DNA from 4 places in the Streptomyces sp. NPDC046335 genome. Region 4 is predicted to be linked to each of the others. Evidence: riboswitches for the same ligand, from Rfam matches in the RefSeq annotation. Region 4 holds a riboswitch; each other region holds the start of a gene.
What was found. A riboswitch is a leader RNA that binds a small molecule or an ion and turns the genes downstream of it on or off. The one in region 4 is predicted to bind cobalamin.

Region 1 (2,192 bases), on a different contig from region 4:
CGGCGTCGGCCAGTGCGGCCAGGCGGTCGCGGGCCGCCGTCGCGTCGGCGAAGCCGGGGAGGACGAAGCCGCGCCACGGGGTAACCCGCAGTTCGTCGGCGGGCAGCGGCAGAAGGGCCCGCCACTGGGCGGCGGTGACCCGGCCGAGCGGGGCGTTGACGGCGACGGCGCGGCCGATGACCCCGGGCAGCGGCGGAACCGCCACGAGCGGCTCCTCCGCCTCCGCCCCGGTCACCGGCACCGCCGGGATCGACGCCCGCCTCAGCGCCTCGGCCACCCCCGCGTCGCGGCCGGGAGGCAGTTCCCGTACCCGCCAGGCCCCGTTGCCCGCCTCGCGCGCCGCGGCGAGGAACGCCCCGGCCGCGGCGAGGGCGGCGCGCGGGGCGTCCGCGGCGGCCACCCGCACCGCCAGGGCCCCGACCCGCGCGACCGCCGTCCCGCCCGATTCTGCGATCAAGGTCACATCGCCGCCGAGCCCCGCCATGTCTCCGCGACCGTCGTCGAGGGCGAACAGGAAGCGGCCGGACAGCGCGGTGGTCCACTCCTCGGCGCAGAGGAGCCCGTCCAGCTCACGGGCCCACAACTGCACGTCCGCGAGGCCGTTCTCGTCGATTCCGGCGAGCGGGGAGGCCACGATGTTCCGTACGCGTTCATGGCGCGCGGAGGGCAGCAGGCCGGCGTCCGCGAGCGGCGCGGCCAGGGTGGAGCCGCAGTCTTCGGCGAGGCCGCGCAGCTCGACGTTGCCGCGCGAGGTGACGCTGAGCCGGCCGTCCGCCAGGCGCTCCGCCGCGTCGGCAAGGACCAGCGCCTGACGGCCGGTCAGAAGCCCTGCGGGCAGCCGGAGTCGGACCAGCGCACCGTCGTCGGCGAGGTGCGGGCGCAGGGCTCCGGGACAGGCGTCGCCCCGGTCACGTATGAGGGATTCGCCCTTGTTCGTGGAGGTTGCTCGGGTGGGCGGCATGGCGGCGAGCATACCCACGCGCCTGCGGGCGGTCGCCTCCCGACGAGGGCCTTCGGGGCGGGCGGGCGCCCGCTCCGGCGCGGGCAGGACTTACTATGCAGACGGCGGTCCGCCAGGTCCGCCGACGCCAGCGACGGCGTGGGCCCGACAGGGGCCCGAAGGAGGAAGCCCGGTGCGAATCCGGCGCGGTCCCGCCACTGTGAGCCCCACCCACGTGGGGTGAGCCAGGAACTCCTGCCGTCCATACGACCACCCGGGGCGCGGACACCCCGAGGAAGGCCTGCGCCCGCATGCTTCTGCTGCTGTCGACCTCCGACACCGATCTGCTCAGCGCCCGCGCGGCGGGGGGTCCGGTCGACTACCGGTTCGCCAACCCCTCCCGCCTGGACCTCGCCGAGCTGCCCTCCCTTCTCGACGGCGCCGACCTGGTCGTCGTACGCCTCCTCGGCGGCGTCCGTGCCTGGCAGGACGGCCTTGACCAGCTCACCGCCAGCGGTCTGCCGGTGGTCGTGCTCACCGGTGAGCAGGCGCCCGACGCCCAGCTCATGGCCTCCTCCACGGTGCCGGTCGGCATCGCCGCCGAGGCGCACGCCTACCTCGCGCACGGCGGCCCCGCCAACCTGGAGCAGCTCGCCCGCTTCCTCTCCGACACCGTGCTGCTCACCGGCCACGGCTTCGAGCCGCCCGCGCCCGCGCCGTCCTGGGGCCCGCTGGAGCGCGCCGCGCGTGACGTCGAAGGCCCGACCGTGGCGCTGCTCTACTACCGCGCCCACCACATGAGCGGCAACACCGCGTTCGTGGACGCCCTGTGCGGCGCGATCGAGGACGCGGGCGCCCGCCCGCTGCCGCTGTACGTGGCCTCGCTGCGCGCCCCGGAGCCGGAGCTGATCGAGGAGCTGCGCGCGGCGGACGCCATCGTGACGACGGTCCTCGCGGCGGGCGGCACCAAGCCCGCCGAGGCGTCGGCCGGCGGTGACGACGAGTCCTGGGACGCGGGCGCGCTGACCGGCCTCGACGTGCCGATCCTCCAGGCGCTCTGCCTGACCGGGTCGCGTTCGGCCTGGCAGGAGAACGACGAGGGCGTCTCGCCGCTCGACGCCGCAAGCCAGATCGCGGTGCCGGAGTTCGACGGGCGGCTGATCACCGTGCCGTTCTCGTTCAAGGAGATCGACGAGGACGGCCTGCCCGCCTATGTCGCCGACGCGGAGCGCGCGGCCCGCGTCGCCGGGAT
Region 2 (2,192 bases), on a different contig from region 4:
CCGAGTTCCACGACTTCCTCTTCTCCGAGCAGCGCCACACGCAGGCCGAGGAACTGCTCGGCACCTCTCCCTTGCTGTCCTTCCCCGCCGGAGCCCGGGTGCTGGATCTGTGCTGCGGCCCCGGTGTGTTCACCGTCCCGCTCGCCCGCCGCGGCCACGACGTCACCGGGGTGGACCTGAGCCCCGCCATGCTGGACCGGGCGCGCAAACGGTCGGCCGACGCGGGCGCCCAGGTCACGTACGTGCGGGCCGACGCACGCGAGTACGAGGCCCCGGGCGCCTTCGATGTGGTCCTCAACATGTTCACCTCGTTCGGCTACTTCGACGACCCCGCCGACAACGCGCGCGTGCTGCGCACCATGTACGCCTGCCTGGCCCCCGGAGGCACCCTCGTACTGGACCTGGCGGGCAAGGAACTGCTGGCCCGCAAGGTCACCCCGCCGAAGGTGGTGAAGCGGGGCGAGGACCTGATGGTGCAGACCGACACCGTGCTGGACGACTGGGCGCGGCTGCGCAGCGACTGGGTCCTGGTCCGGGGCGAACGGGTGACGCGGGCCACCCTGGTGTGGTTCGTGTACAGCGCGGTGGAGCTGCGGCGGATGGTTCGGGAAGCGGGGTTCGGGCGGGTGGAGGTCTTCGGCGGTTTCGACGGCCGCCCCTACGACGAGAAGGCCGACCGGCTGGTGCTGCGGGCGGTGCGCGAGACATGAGGGCCGGGCAAGGGCGCTCGGGCACTTGCGCACGCCCTTATGGCCGCTTCCCGGCAGACCGTAGTATCAGCGGGTCATCACCGCGACGGGAGACAGGAAGCCGGTGCGAATCCGGCACGGTCCCGCCACTGTGACCGGGGAGTGCACCCTTCGACACGCCACTGCGCGCCGCGTGGGAAGGCAGGGGGAGCGGCGATCCGGGAGTCAGGACACTGGCCGGTCGCGGGCCCGTTCCGAGGAGCGCGGACTCCCCAGGAGGCTTCACGTGTACGACGGCACGTCCCGTCCCCCGCTGTTCACCCCTGCCCGCAGGCGGCATGCCCGGCGCGCCATGGCCGCGGCCGTCGCCCTGTCGGCGGCCCTGCTGACCGCCGGCTGCGGATCGTCGCAGGACACCGCCCAGGACGCGAAGGCCACGGCCCCGCCGGCCAAGGGCTTCCCCGTCACCATCGACAACTGCGGCGTGAGGACGACGTACGAGAAGGCGCCGGCCCGCGTCATCACCATCCACCAGCACCCGGCGGAACTCCTGCTCTCCCTGGGCCTGAAGAACCGTATGGTCGGCACCGCCTTTCCCGATTCCGCCGTCCTGCCCAAGCTGAAGAAGGACTACGAGTCGGTCCCGGAACTGGCGAAGAGGGAACCGTCCTTCGAGACGGTCCTGGAGGCCGAGCCGGATCTCGTCTACGGCGGCTACGGCAGCGCCTTCGCCGAGAACGAGGGCCGCTCCCGCGAGGCGTTCGCCGACGCCGGCATCGACACCCACCTCAACCGCGAGTACTGCGGCGAGAAGCGCGTGACGATGAAGGACGTCTACGAAGAAGTCCGCACCGTCGGCAAGATCTTCGGCGTGCCCGACCGCGCGGACAGGCTGGTCTCCGACCTCCGGTCACGGGTCGGCAAGGCCACCACCGCCGTCGAGGGCAGGCCCCAGGTACCCGTCTTCGTCTACGACAGCGGCGACAAGACCGCCTTCACCGCGGGCGGCAAGAGCCTCGGCACCGAACTGATCCGGCTGGCCGGCGGCAAGAACGTCTTCGCCGATCTCGACGACGTCTTCGGCGACGTCTCCTGGGAGCAGGTCGTCGAACGCAAGCCGGAGGTCATCGCGATCTACGACTACGCGGACGCCGGGAGCGTGGAGCAGAAGAAGAAGTTCCTGCTCGCCCAGCCCGCCCTGAAGGACGTGCCCGCCATCAGGAACAAGCGGTTCGTGGTGCTGCCGCTGACCGCCACCCTGGTGGGCGTGCGGTCCGCGTACGCGGTGGAGGATCTGGCGCGCGGCATCCACCCCGAGGGCTTCCGGTGACGGCTCCGGTCACCGACGCCGCCCCCGGGCAGGCCGCACGACCGGGGAAACAGGACGACAGACGACGGGCGGGCCCGGCCGGTCTCGCCGTCACACTCGTCGTCCTGGCCGTCCTGCTGGTGCTCTCCGCCACGGCGGGCCTGGCGATCGGCTCGGTCCATGTGCCGCCCGGA
Region 3 (2,192 bases), on a different contig from region 4:
GGCGACTCCGGGATCGGCCGGGCCGTCTCCTGGCTCTACGCGCGCGAAGGGGCCGACGTCGCCATCGTCCACCTGCCCGAGGAGCAGCAGGACGCCGAAGAGACCCGGCGGCTCGTCGAGAAGGCCGGACGCACCTGTCTGCTGCTGCCCGGCGACGTGAGCGACGCCGACTTCTGCCGCGACGCCGTGGCACGCACCGTGGCGGAGTTCGGCACGCTGAACATCCTGGTGAACAACGCCGCCTACCTGAACAGCAAGCTGGAGCTCGAGCAGCTCAACGCCGAGGACTGGGACCGCACGTTCAAGACGAACGTGTACGCCTACTTCCACCTGGTCATGGCGAGCCTGCCGCACCTGGACGCGGGCGACGCGATCATCGCCACGGCCACGGAGGAAGCCCTGAAGGGCAGCACCACGATGATCGACTACGCGGCTTCGAAGGCGGCCCTGATCACCTTCACCAAGTCGATCGCGCCCCACCTCGCCAAGCGGGGCGTCCGCGCCAACGTCGTCGCCCCCGGACCCGTGTGGACGGTCCTCAACACGGCCGACCCGCACATGCCCAAGGACGGCCTCTCCCAGGTCGGCAGCGAGACCCCGCTCGGCCGTCCCGCCCAGCCGGAGGAGCTGGCGCCCGCCTACGTCTACCTGGCCTCCGACGCGGACTCCAGCTTCACCGTGGGCGAGGTCCTCGCCGTGACGGGCGGTGAGACCGACACGCGCTGACCGCGGCCCGACACCGCGATGACCTGCGGGCGAGTTGTCATGCCTCCGGCTCTCGCACTACTGTCACCACGCCTTGGTGCTCGGGAAATCCGGTGTGATGCCGGTGCGGCCCTCGCCACTGTGATCGGGATGTCCGGCTCCAGCCCTCGCGGCAGCCACTGGGCGCACACGCGCCCGGGAAGGCGGAGTTCGGGCGGTACTACCCGTCAGCCAGGAGACCGGCCAAGGCACGTCGTCCATCCACGAGGTGCTGGAGAGGGTCTGCTGAGCCATGCACATTGCCGAGGGTTTCCTCCCGCCGGCGCACGCCATCGCCTGGGGCGTAGCGTCCGCGCCGTTCGTCGTCCACGGAGTCCGCTCCCTTACGCGTGAGGTCAAGGAGCACCCCGAGAGCACCCTGCTCCTGGGTGCGTCCGGAGCCTTCACCTTCGTCCTGTCCGCACTGAAGATCCCGTCGGTCACCGGAAGTTGCTCGCACCCGACGGGCACCGGCCTCGGCGCGATCCTGTTCCGCCCGCCGATCATGGCGGTGCTCGGCACGATCACGCTGCTGTTCCAGGCGCTGCTGCTCGCCCACGGCGGGCTCACCACGCTCGGCGCCAACGTCTTCTCCATGGCGATCGTCGGGCCCTGGGCCGGATACGCCGTCTACCGGCTCCTGAAGCGGTACGACGTGCCGCTCATGGTGGCGGTGTTCTTCGGCGCGTTCGTCGCCGACCTGTCCACGTACTGCGTCACCAGCGTCCAGCTCGCCCTCGCTTTCCCCGACCCCGGCAGCGGATTCATCGGCGCCCTGGGCAAGTTCGGCGGCATCTTCGCCGTCACCCAGATCCCGCTGGCGGTCAGCGAGGGACTGCTCACCGTCCTCGTGATGCGGCTCCTCGTGCAGTCCAGCAAGGGAGAGCTCACACGGCTCGGCGTACTGCTCCAGCGCAAGCGGACGGCCAAGGCCACCGACACGGACAACACCAGGACCGAGACGGGGGCCAGCGCCTGATGAGCCGGAACGCGAAGATAAACACCCTGCTGATCGTCATCGTCGCCGCCCTCGCGGTCCTGCCGCTCGTGCTGGGACTCGGCGACCACAAGAAGGAGCCGTTCGCGGGCGCCGACGCCCAGGCCGAGACGGCGATCACCGAGATCGACCCCGACTACGAGCCCTGGTTCTCCCCGCTGTACGAACCGCCGTCCGGCGAGGTCGAGTCGGCGCTCTTCGCCCTTCAGGCGGCGCTCGGCGCAGGCGTCCTCGCGTACTACTTCGGGCTGCGCAGGGGGCGCCGCCAGGGCGCGGAGCGCGAGCGGGTGCGGGACGGCCACGCCGAGCCGCCCGGCGACGCGGCGGACAGCCGCAACGGGGCCGGGCAGGCCTGATCCGCGGTGCTGCCCATCGACGCGGCGGCGCACAGCAGCCGCTGGCGCCGCCGTCACCCCGTGGACAAGGCCGTGCTCGGCCTCGGCCTCACCGT
Region 4 (2,192 bases):
GAGCACGAGGCCGGCATCCAGCTGGCCGTCCACCCCCTCGCGGCCCGCGCGCTCCTCGGCCTGCCCGCGGCCGCGCTGACCGGTGAGCTCGTCGTCCACGGCACGGACGTGTTCGGCGAGCGCGCCGCCGAGCTCCGTGAGCACCTCTGCGAGCTCGACGACTGGGAGGACCGCTTCGCCGCCCTCTCCGCCTATCTGCGCCGCCGCGCCGCCGACGACCGGGCGGCCGGTTCCGTACGCCCGGAGGTCGCCGAGGCCTGGGCCTGGCTGGCGAGGCACCGCGGCGCGGGCACCCTCGGCGGCCTCTCCCGCCACGTGGCGCTCAGCGAACGCCGCCTGACCTCGCTGTTCCGCGCCGAGACGGGCCTCGCCCCGAAACAGGCGGCGCGCCTGATGCGGTTCCAGCACGCCAAGGCCGCCGTGGCCCGCGCCGCCGCGAAGGGCGCCCCGCAGGACCTGGCACGGACCGCGGCCGACTGCGGCTACTACGACCACTCCCACCTCGTACGGGACTTCCGGCAGTACACGGGAGCGAGCCCCACCGGCTGGCTGGCCGAAGAGTGCCGGAATATCCAAGCCGGGGCGCACGCGCCGGACGGAGAGTAAGAGACATGGACACCACCCAGAGCACCACACCTGCCCCCACCATCTGGCCCACCCTCCAGGCCGAGGACGCCCACGCCCTGATCGACTTCTTCGTCGGCACCGTCGGCTTCCTGCGCACCGCCGTGTACGAGGACGGCGGCCGCGTCGCCCACGCCCAGCTCGACTGGCCCGAGGGCGGCGGCATCATGCTCGGCTCGTACGACCCGGCCGCGGCCGACGGCGCGTGCGGCAAGCCCGGCGCCTCCGGTGCCTACGTCGTCACCGACCAGGTGGACGCCCTGTACGCCCGCCTCACCGAGGCCGGCGTGGAGATCATCAGGGAGATCGAGGACAAACCGTACGGCAGTCGCGAATTCGGCATCGCCGATCCCGAGGGCAACCGCTGGTTCTTCGGCACCTACCGCGGGGAGCCGAGGCCCGGCAAGACCCCCTGAGCCCGCGTGATAACTTGCGCAAGCCAGTCAAACCCACACCTGGGCCAGGGAATCCGGTGCGAATCCGGAACTGACGCGCAGCGGTGAGGGGGACGGGCGGAGCACATGGCCACTGGGCGTCCACGGACGCCCGGGAAGGCGCTCCGCCCGGTCGATCCCGAGTCCGAAGACCTGCTGGCGCCTCTGCCCGCACACCGGGCGGCAGGGGCCGTGACGCAGGCCAGGCTCCGCGTATGAGCCGTGAGACTCAAGGGATCACGTGTCCTCGAAAGCCCGAATACTTCAGTTCCCCTTTCCCCCGCTCTCTCTGTCCTCCCCGTTCAACCGGTTCGTCCCGTTCGCCCTGTGCTGCGCGGGAGTGCTCGCGACGCTGACCGCCTGCGGCGGCGGTTCCGCCGACGGGGCGAGGACGGCGGGGGCCGCGCGGGACGGCTACCCCGTGACAGTCGCCTCTTGCGGCGAGAAGACCGAGGTCAAGGCCCCGCCGCAGCGAGCCGTCTCGCTCGACCAGGGCTCCACGGAGATCCTGCTCTCCCTCGGCCTCGCCGACCGCATGGCGGGCACCGGCACCTGGACCGACCCGGTCCTGAAGAATCTGGAGAAGGACAACGCCGGGGTGGAGCGGCTCGCCGACCGCTACCCCGCCATGGAGAAGGTCCTCTCCAAGGAGCCCGACTTCGTCAGCGCCTCCTTCCTCTACACCGTCGGCAAGGGCGGCGTCGCCGACCGCGCCAAGTTCACCGACGTCGGCGTCCCCGTCTACGTCTCGCCCAGCGACTGCGCGGGCAAGGACAACGACGGCGGCGGCGACGGCAAGCGCGTGAAGACCCTCACCATGGACACCGTCTACGGCGAGGTACGGGACTTGGCTAAGGTCTTCGGCGTAGAGAAGCGCGGCGAGAAGCTGGTGGCGGAGCTGAAGGGCCGCGTGGCCAGGGCCACCGAGGACATCGACGCCTCCGACACCTCCCTCCTCTACTGGTTCGCCAACTCCGACGCCCCGTACATGGCGGGCTGCTGCGGCGCCCCCGGGATCATCACGCGCGAGCTCGGCGCCGAGAATGTCTTCGACGACACCCACGAGGAGTGGCCCCAGATCAACTGGGAGACCGTCGCCGACCGCGACCCCGACGTCCTCGTCATCGGCGACCT

Region 1: linked by a shared signal. The riboswitch ahead of cobN (cobaltochelatase subunit CobN) and the one ahead of ACZ6JY_RS38000 (ABC transporter substrate-binding protein) in region 4 are both predicted to bind cobalamin.
Region 2: linked by a shared signal. The riboswitch ahead of ACZ6JY_RS36375 (ABC transporter substrate-binding protein) and the one ahead of ACZ6JY_RS38000 (ABC transporter substrate-binding protein) in region 4 are both predicted to bind cobalamin.
Region 3: linked by a shared signal. The riboswitch ahead of ACZ6JY_RS10475 (energy-coupling factor ABC transporter permease) and the one ahead of ACZ6JY_RS38000 (ABC transporter substrate-binding protein) in region 4 are both predicted to bind cobalamin.

The regions. Positions count from the first base shown of each region.
Region 1 is NZ_JBVJFF010000003.1:290,698-292,889, forward strand. Features, by position in the region: gene cobG (precorrin-3B synthase) at 1-973, opposite strand, end outside; cobalamin riboswitch at 1,088-1,208, shown strand; gene cobN (cobaltochelatase subunit CobN) at 1,252-2,192, shown strand, end outside.
Region 2 is NZ_JBVJFF010000019.1:106,350-108,541, forward strand. Features, by position in the region: gene ACZ6JY_RS36370 (methyltransferase domain-containing protein) at 1-710, shown strand, start outside; cobalamin riboswitch at 765-945, shown strand; gene ACZ6JY_RS36375 (ABC transporter substrate-binding protein) at 976-2,019, shown strand; gene ACZ6JY_RS36380 (FecCD family ABC transporter permease) at 2,016-2,192, shown strand, end outside.
Region 3 is NZ_JBVJFF010000004.1:214,520-216,711, forward strand. Features, by position in the region: gene ACZ6JY_RS10470 (SDR family oxidoreductase) at 1-726, shown strand, start outside; cobalamin riboswitch at 784-967, shown strand; gene ACZ6JY_RS10475 (energy-coupling factor ABC transporter permease) at 998-1,723, shown strand; gene ACZ6JY_RS10480 (energy-coupling factor ABC transporter substrate-binding protein) at 1,723-2,097, shown strand; gene cbiQ (cobalt ECF transporter T component CbiQ) at 2,104-2,192, shown strand, end outside.
Region 4 is NZ_JBVJFF010000022.1:25,659-27,850, reverse strand. Features, by position in the region: gene ACZ6JY_RS38010 (AraC family transcriptional regulator) at 1-606, shown strand, start outside; gene ACZ6JY_RS38005 (VOC family protein) at 612-1,040, shown strand; cobalamin riboswitch at 1,048-1,233, shown strand; gene ACZ6JY_RS38000 (ABC transporter substrate-binding protein) at 1,384-2,192, shown strand, end outside.